Regions from separate parts of the Ensifer sp. ENS07 genome, predicted to be linked through region 2. Evidence: predicted binding sites of a transcription regulator. Region 2 holds the regulator's gene; the other holds the start of a gene.

Region 1 (4,269 bases), on a different contig from region 2:
GCGACAGCGACACGGGTTCGCTGGCGTGGAAGATCTTGAGCTCGGCGGTGTCCGGCCGCGAGACGGCGCGCGGATAGTGGTAGAACTCGATGCGGATCGGATCCGGGCCCTTGCAGGCGGCGATGTCGGCCAGATCGGCATAGGCTTCAGCCGGCGTGAAGAACGACTGGTAGGCATTGTCGACATCGAGCTCGATGCCGTCCTTGCGGGCAAGCAGGTCGAACCGGTCGATCCAGCGGGTGACGATGCCGCGAACGGCTTCTTCGAGCTTGGCCTGCGGAATGCGCGGCGTCTTGCCGGCGGAGCGGCCGATGATGAAGTGGACGCGGGCAAGGCCCCCTTCCGGGAAGGCCGGGTAGTAGGCGGAGACGCGACCGTCATAGACCGTCTTCAAGTAGTCGCCGATCTTTTCGCGCACATCCGAATCGTACTGTTCGCGCGGCACGAAGACGATGACCGAGACGAAGCGGTCGAAATGGTCGATGCGTGGCAGTACTCGGATGCGCGGCCGGTCGCCGAGTTCGTTGATCTGTTCGCAGAAAGCGGCGAGCAGGCCGACATCGATCTGGAAGAGATCGTCGCGCGGATAGGATTCGAGCGTGTTGTCGAGCATCTTCCCGGAATGGCTCTGCGGATCGTAGCCGAAGTGATCGACGATCTTTTCGATCTTGTGGCGCAAAAGCGGGATCTCGGCCGCCTGGCGGGTATAGGCCGAGGAGGTGAAGAGGCCGACGATGCGCAGTTCTCCGGCGACATTGCCGTCGGCGTCGAAGCGCTTGACACCGATATAATCCATATAGGCGCGGCGATGGACGACCGATTTGACGTTGGCCTTGGTGACGATCAGGAAATCCGGGCTTTCGAGGAAGGCGAGAATTTCAGGCGTAGTCAGCACCGCGTCCTTGCCCTGGCGCAGCACGCGCACATCGGGATTGGAGAGCATGCCGAGGCCCCTGCCCTTGCCGCGCTCGACCATCGCCTTTCCGCCCTTACCGGAATAGGTGTATTCGCGCATGCCGAGGAAGGTGAAGTTGTTGTCACGCAACCAGCGGAGGAAGGCAAGCGCCTCGTCGCGGTCGCTCTTCTTGCGCGAGGCGTTATAGGCCTCCAGCTCCTGCATCGCATGATCGAGCAGCGCGGTCATCGCTGGCCAGTCGTGCACAGCCTGGTGCACCTGCTCCAGCACGTCGCGAATGCGGTTGCTGAGCTGTTCGGCCTCGACCGGCGCGAGCTTCGTCAGATGGATCTGGATGTGGCTGACGCGGTGCGACGGATCGCTTTCCTCTTCGGGATCGAAGAGCTTTGCCGGCTTGCCCGGTTCCTTGACCAGGATGGGGTGGATCGCGAGGTGAATGTCACGGTGGGTGCTGGTGATTTCCCCCATGACCGAATCATAGAGGAACGGCATGTTGCGTTCGGTGACCGCGATGATCGACACCTCGGTGCCGCCAGGTGCTACACCGGCGACGGTTTCGACGGAAACCTGCGGCTTGCCGCCATCCCAGCGGGCGAGTTCCTGATAGGCATGGGCGGCCGTCAGCGCCAGCATGTCCGCCGAATAGAGATCGAGGTCATCGTTGCTGGCCCCACCGAAGAGGATCTCCGGCGCCAGCGCCTCGACGCCCAGTTTGATGGCGGCCGCCTTCGCTGCGTCGATGTGTCTGTCCCGCTTCGGATTGTATTTCACGCCCATGAAGTCTCTCCCATTCATGATAGGCCAAACCCTATCAGAACCATGGCTAATGGCGACCGCTTTTTACGCTGATTTCGGCAAAATCGAGCCCAAAATCGGAGAATTTCACGTGAAAACAGCTTAAATCCATTTAAATCGAAGGTAATTTCGCGAAAATTGCTCGAAAATCGAAGAAAAAGCACGAAAACGCCAGAGGCTTCTCCGGAGCCTATCTGACATCGGCTGTTGACAGGGGGGTGACAGTCGGGTGAACAGAGTTTCGAGATCGTAGGATTGGACTGGTCGATGCCCGAAATGCCTTCCCTGCCCGGCGCCGTCATCGTCATCTCGAGCCATGTCGTGCGCGGCAAGGTGGGCAACAGGGCCGTGGTCTTCGCGCTCGAAACTCTGGGGCATCCAGTCTGGGCCCTCCCGACCGTCATCCTCCCCTGGCACCCGGGCCACGGCCGCTCGACGCGGGTCACCATTTCCGATCAGGATTTCGGGTCGGTGATCGATGACCTCATGGCAGCACCCTGGGCCGGAGAGGTGCGCGCCGTGCTTTCGGGCTACCTAGGCTCGGCCGGACAGGCCGAAAGCGTGGCCCGGCTGGTGACGGCGCTGAAGGAGCGCAATCCCAAACTGATCTACGCCTGCGACCCCGTGATCGGCGATGCTGGCGGTCTCTATGTGCCGGAAACCACGGCGGTTGCCATTCGCGACCGGTTGCTGCCGCTTGCAAATCTCGCGACCCCGAACCGTTACGAGCTTGCCTGGCTTGCCGGGGCGACGTTGGAGACGAACACGGCGATCCTTGACGCAGCGCTCGGCCTCGGTCCGGCCCGCGTCTTGGTGACGTCTGCCGTGCCGATGATGAGCGGCGGGACCGGTAATCTCTTTCTCTCGGGCAACCACGCCCTGCTTGCCGAACATCGTTTGGTCGAAAACCCGCCGAATGGTACGGGCGACCTGTTGGCGGCGGTGTTTCTCGCCCGGATCCTTGAAGGACTTTCAGAGGAACGTGCCTTGCAGATGGCGACTGCGAGCGTATTTGAGATCATCGCGCGGAGCGTCAAGCGCGGCGCGGATGAACTGACCATCGAGCAGGACGCGTCGAGCCTATCGACGCCAATGGCGATGGTGCAGATGCGCCGACTGGTTCATCCGAATCAGATGCGGCGCAAGTGAAGAAGCTGTTCACGGACCGCCACCCCTATGGCATCGTGGATTGAATTTTAGATCGCGATCATTTTCATGACGGAGGCGCAGGTGGGCGAAAGCCGGCCATGCCGCCTTGAAGCACGAGCGGAGCAATCGATGGACAAGCAGCAGCAGCGTTTTCCGGACTATCTTCTGAACGGCTACCACAACTTCATGAACGGTCGCTTCAGCGAGCAGCAGAAACGCTACAAGGCGCTGGCGGAAACCGGTCAAAAGCCGAAGACGATGGTGATTGCCTGTTGCGACTCGCGTGCTGCGCCGGAAACGATCTTCGACAGCGGCCCGGGCGAACTCTTCGTCGTGCGCAACGTCGCCAATCTCATGCCGCCCTACGAGCCGGATGGTCACTACCACTCCACTTCGGCGGCCCTCGAGTTCGCCGTGCAGTCGCTGCGCGTCAGCGACATCGTCGTCATGGGCCATGGCCGCTGTGGTGGTATCAAAGCGGCACTCGATCCCGATGCGGAGCCTCTGTCACCGGGCGATTTCATCGGTCGCTGGATGCATCTGCTGAGGCCCGCGGCTGAGCAGATCCAGAGCAACGACGTGATGACGCAGGCGGAGCGCCAGCGTGCGCTCGAGCGAGTTTCGATCCGCAACTCGCTTGCCAATCTGCGCACTTTCCCGTGCGTCCAGATCCTCGAGGCCAAGGGCAAGCTCCACCTGCACGGCGCCTGGTTCGACATCTCGACCGGCGAACTCTGGGTGATGGACCCGGTGACGGGCGATTTTTCCCGCCCGGGAATGTAAGCGGTCAGCAAAAAAAGGCCCGGCTCTTTCGAACCGGGCCTTTTGTCTGGTTGGTTATGCGTTCCGAAGGACGAAAATCCTAGAGACCGTCGATCTCGGCGCCGATGATGGCGATCGCTTGCTGGTAGACGCTTGCGGCGTTCCAGCCCTGGATCGCAGCGAAGTTCGCCTGGCCCTGCTGATAGCCGGCGCCCGGCTGCCAGCCATGGCCGCGCAGGAAATTGGCGGTGGATGCCAGCGCGTCAGCCTTGGAGCGAACCATGTCGACATGGCCGTTGCCATCGCCATCGACGCCGTATTTCAGGACGTTGGCGGGCAGGAACTGGGTCTGGCCGATTTCGCCATGGGCGGCGCCACGCGCATCCGGGCTCAGATCGCCGCGCTGCACGAGCTGCAGGGCCGCATAGAGCTGGTTGGTGAAGTAGTCCGAGCGACGGCAGTCATAGGCCAGCGTCGAAACGGCCGAGAGCGTGTGCTCCTTGCCCATGAAACCGCCGAAGCCGGTTTCCATGCCCCAGATGGCAATCAGCGGGCCAGCCGGCACGCCGTAGCGCCGCTCGATGCTGGTAAAGAGTGCGGCGTTCTGCTGCTTCATCTTCTTGCCGCGGGAAATGATCACTTGGCCG
Region 2 (4,269 bases):
CCGTCGCCGCGGATGTCCTCGATGACATCAGGGAAACGGTCCTTGAGCGACGCAAGGCCCTGGCGGAAGACCAGCGCGACATCGCGCACATGCGTCAGGAATCCGTCGGCCAGAACGACGTCGAGCACGGCGTTGCCGACGGCCATGGCCAGCGGGTTGCCGCCATATGTGGAGCCATGCGTGCCCGCCACCATACCAGATGCGGCTTCCTCAGTCGCGAGGCAGGCGCCGAACGGGAAGCCACCGCCGATACCCTTGGCGACCGCCATGATATCCGGACGGATATCCGCCCATTCATGGGCAAACAGCTTGCCGGTACGGCCGACGCCGGTCTGGACCTCGTCGAGGATCAAGAGCAGGCCGAACTCGTCGCAAAGCGCGCGCAGTTCCTGCATAAATTCCTTGGTCGCCGGACGGATGCCGCCCTCGCCCTGGATCGGCTCGATCAGGATCGCTGCGGTTTCCTCGGTGATCGCATTCTTGACCGCGGCGATGTCGCCGAACGGAACCTGGTAGAAGCCCGGCGCCTTCGGCCCGAAACCTTCGATGTATTTCTGCTGACCACCGGCGGCGATCGTCGCGATCGTGCGGCCGTGGAAGGCGCCTTCGAAGGTGATGACGTGGAACTTCTCCGGGTGGCCCTTGGAGAAGTGGTAACGCCGTGCCGTCTTGATGGCGCATTCCAGCGCTTCCGCGCCCGAATTGGTGAAGAAGACCTTGTCGGCAAAGGTCACTGCCGTCAGCCGGCGGCCGAGGCTTTCCTGGCCCGCAATTTCATAAAGGTTGGACAGGTGCCAGACCTTGTCGGCCTGCGCCTTCAGCGCCTCGACCAGGTGCGGGTGCGCGTGGCCGAGCGAGTTCACGGCAACGCCGGCACCGAAATCGAGATAACGCGTGCCGTCTTCAGCGATCAGCCAGGCGCCCTCTCCTCGCTCGAAACGCAACGGCGCGCGCATGTAGGTATCGTAAAGCGGCGTGGTTGCAGTCATGCGAGGCTCTCCTTCACTCCAGATCGACATCGATCCCGCGCCTCACGCGGGCCGATAAAAATCAAAAATGCCGCCTTTCGGCGGCGCAGGCACTATTCCCATTTCGCGCTGCAATGTCAACAAAACCAAGCCTTGCAGCGCAACATGAAGGGTCGATTCCTGGCAGCAGAAAAATCGTCCGGGAGGGCTTGCAAAAATGCAACGCTGGCCGAGCAAGTTGGGGAAAACTACGAAATCGATTCGGCCTGATTCCCGGGACTCTTGCCACAGAGTCCAGCGGTCAGTACGTTAACATTCAATTACTAGACGCATGCGGCGGACCTAGTCACCAAAAGAGTTATCGCGTTTGCAACCCCGGGGTTTAGCCGGGGTGCGGTGAGGGATTCTGCCATCCCCAACGCTGAGAACGGAGAGTGCAGAAATGAACTGGACTGACGAGCGGGTGGAGAAACTGAAGAAGCTTTGGTCCGAGGGCCTGAGCGCAAGCCAGATCGCGGCGCAGCTCGGCGGCGTCAGCCGTAACGCTGTCATCGGCAAGGTTCACCGCCTGAGCCTGCCAGGTCGCGCCAAGGCCGGCGGCAGCACCACGACAGCAGCCCGTCCGAAGCGCCCGACTTCGGCACCGCGCGCACCGAACTACGCTTCGCGCGTTTCGACCCGCCCGGTTGCACGCGCGGCCGGCGCTGTCGTTCTCAAGGAAGAAATCGAAGTCGATCTCGTTGCCGAGCAGGATTTCAGCACCCGCACCGACGTTGTCGTGCCGATGTCGCGCCGCCTCGAGCTGACCCAGCTCACCGAGCGCACCTGCAAGTGGCCGATCGGCGACCCGCTGAAGGAAGAGTTTCACTTCTGCGGCAACGATTCCCCGGAAGCCTCGCCTTACTGCACCTTCCATGCGCGGCTGGCCTACCAGCCGTCGGGGGAGCGCCGCAGGGCCCGCTGAGAAGCTGGACGGCATCAATAAAAAAGGGGCCGATCGGCCCCTTTTTTTCTTGGCGACTTTCAGACCGCTCAGCTTTCGAGCGAATAGCCGGCGCCGCGAACGGTGCGGATGACGTCGGGCATGTTCGAGAAGTTCAGAGCCTTGCGCAGACGACCGACATGCACGTCGACGGTGCGCTCGTCGACATAGATGTCATGCCCCCAGACGCCATCCAGAAGCTGCGAGCGAGAGAAGACGCGGCCCGGCGAGGACATGAGGAACTCCAGAAGACGGAACTCGGTGGGGCCGAGGCGCACTTCGCGGCTGCGGCGATGAACGCGGTGGGTCTCGCGGTCGAGTTCGATGTCGCCGCAGCGAAGCAGCGTCGACAGCACCTCGGGCTTTGCCCGGCGCAGCATCGCCTTGACGCGCGCCATCAGCTCCGGCGTCGAGAAGGGCTTGACCACGTAGTCGTCGGCACCCGTCGCCAGACCCCGGACGCGCTCGCTTTCCTCGCCGCGCGCCGTCAGCATGATGATCGGCAGACGTTCGGTCTCCGGACGCTGGCGCAGCCGACGGCAAAGTTCAATGCCGGAAACACCGGGCAGCATCCAGTCGAGGATAAGCAGGTCGGGCAGCCGCTCCTGAAGCCGGATCTCCGCCTCGTCGCCCCGCAGGATCGTATCGACGTCGAAGCCCTCGGCTTCCAGATTGTAACGCAGCAGAACGCTCAGCGCCTCTTCGTCTTCGACTACGGCGATTTTTGGCAACATCAGGTAACGTCTCCTTACCGCGGGCGGCCTTTGGGCTCATCGGCCCGGCCGGCGCTCAGACACTCTAAATCTGGAGCACATCCGCCGTTTTCAAAGGCGGGGCGAAAACCGCATGCTTCAGATACAGGAATTCGGGGCCGCGACCGAAGCCGCGACCGGATCAGATTTCAAAGGGCATGCATGCTTACGGCGCGCTTGGCGCTCAGTCGTTGACCGAGCCCAGCGTCGACGTAGTGTCATCCTTCGGACGCTCGCCTTCCGGCTGAGCACCCGTCGCCATGTAATAGATCGTCTCAGCGATATTGGTCGCGTGGTCGCCGATGCGCTCGATGTTCTTGGCGCAGAACAGAAGATGCGTGCAGGGCGTGATGTTGCGCGGATCTTCCATCATGTAGGTCAAGAGCTCGCGGAACAGCGAGGTGTAGATCGCGTCGATCTCCTCGTCACGCTCGCGGATGCTGTTGGCCTTTTCCGGCGAGCGCGAGGCGTAGACGTCGAGCACTTCCTTGAGCTGGACGAGAGCGAGCTCTGCCAGATGCTCGAGGCCACGGGCGAGCTTGCGCGGAATGCCGGAGCCGGCGACCGCGATCACGCGCTTGGCGGTGTTCTTGCCAAGGTCGCCGACGCGTTCCAGATCGGAGGCGATGCGGATCGACCCCATGATCTCACGCAGGTCGGCGGCGACCGGCTGACGCTTGGCGATCGTGACGATCGCCTTCTCACCGATCTGGCGCTCGGCGTCGTCGAGGACGGTGTCGTCCGAGATCACCTTCTGTGCGAGAGCCAGGTCGGAGTTGACCAGCGCGCGAACGGACTCGGCGACCATCTGTTCGGCGAGGCCGCCCATCTCCGAGATGCGGCGCGTCAGGTACTTCAGTTCTTCGTCATAGGCGGACATGATATGCATGGACATGATCGTCGATCCTTACGGGCGCTTTGCAGTTACTGTTGCAGCCTTATGCGGCCTCAGCCGAAGCGGCCCATGATGTAATCCTGGGTGCGCTGGTCATCCGGATTGGTGAACATCTTGTCGGTGTCGTTCTCCTCGACGAGATTGCCGAGGTGGAACATGGCGGTGCGCTGCGAAACGCGGGCGGCCTGCTGCATCGAGTGGGTCACGATGACGATCGTGAAGTTCGTGCGCAGCTCGTGGATGAGCTCTTCGACCTTGGCGGTCGCGATCGGATCGAGAGCCGAGCACGGCTCGTCCATGAGGATGACTTCCGGGCTGACGGCGACGGCACGCGCGATGCAGAGACGCTGCTGCTGACCACCGGAAAGGCCGGTGCCGGGCTCCTGCAGACGATCCTTTACCTCGTTCCACAGACCGGCCTTCTGCAGGCTGGTCTCGACCACCTCGTCAAAGTCGGCCTTGGTGCGGGCAAGTCCGTGAATCCGCGGGCCGTAGGCGACGTTGTCGTAGATCGACTTCGGGAACGGGTTCGGCTTCTGGAAGACCATGCCGACGCGGGCGCGCAGTTCGACGACGTCGATCGTCGGGTCGTAGATGTCGTCCTCGTCGAGCGTGATCTTGCCGGTGACGCGGCAGTTCTCGATCGTGTCGTTCATGCGGTTCAGCGTGCGC

Evidence for each region. The regulator PhoB, encoded in region 2, activates phosphate uptake and scavenging genes when phosphate is short. The targets are predictions, from matches to a motif close to TGTCATNNANCTGTCAT.
Region 1: IB277_RS25690 (NAD-glutamate dehydrogenase) is a predicted target of PhoB. The motif match lies at 1,919-1,935, and genes of this name have one in related genera.

What each region holds. Positions count from the first base shown of each region.
Region 1 is NZ_JACVBE010000010.1:84,903-89,171, forward strand. Features, by position in the region: gene IB277_RS25690 (NAD-glutamate dehydrogenase) at 1-1,693, opposite strand, end outside; gene pdxY (pyridoxal kinase PdxY) at 1,979-2,860, shown strand; gene IB277_RS25700 (carbonic anhydrase) at 2,990-3,643, shown strand; gene IB277_RS25705 (lytic transglycosylase domain-containing protein) at 3,723-4,269, opposite strand, start outside.
Region 2 is NZ_JACVBE010000004.1:458,739-463,007, reverse strand. Features, by position in the region: gene IB277_RS17170 (aspartate aminotransferase family protein) at 1-989, opposite strand, end outside; gene IB277_RS17165 (GcrA family cell cycle regulator) at 1,411-1,932, shown strand; gene phoB (phosphate regulon transcriptional regulator PhoB) at 2,001-2,684, opposite strand; gene phoU (phosphate signaling complex protein PhoU) at 2,887-3,600, opposite strand; gene pstB (phosphate ABC transporter ATP-binding protein PstB) at 3,651-4,269, opposite strand, start outside.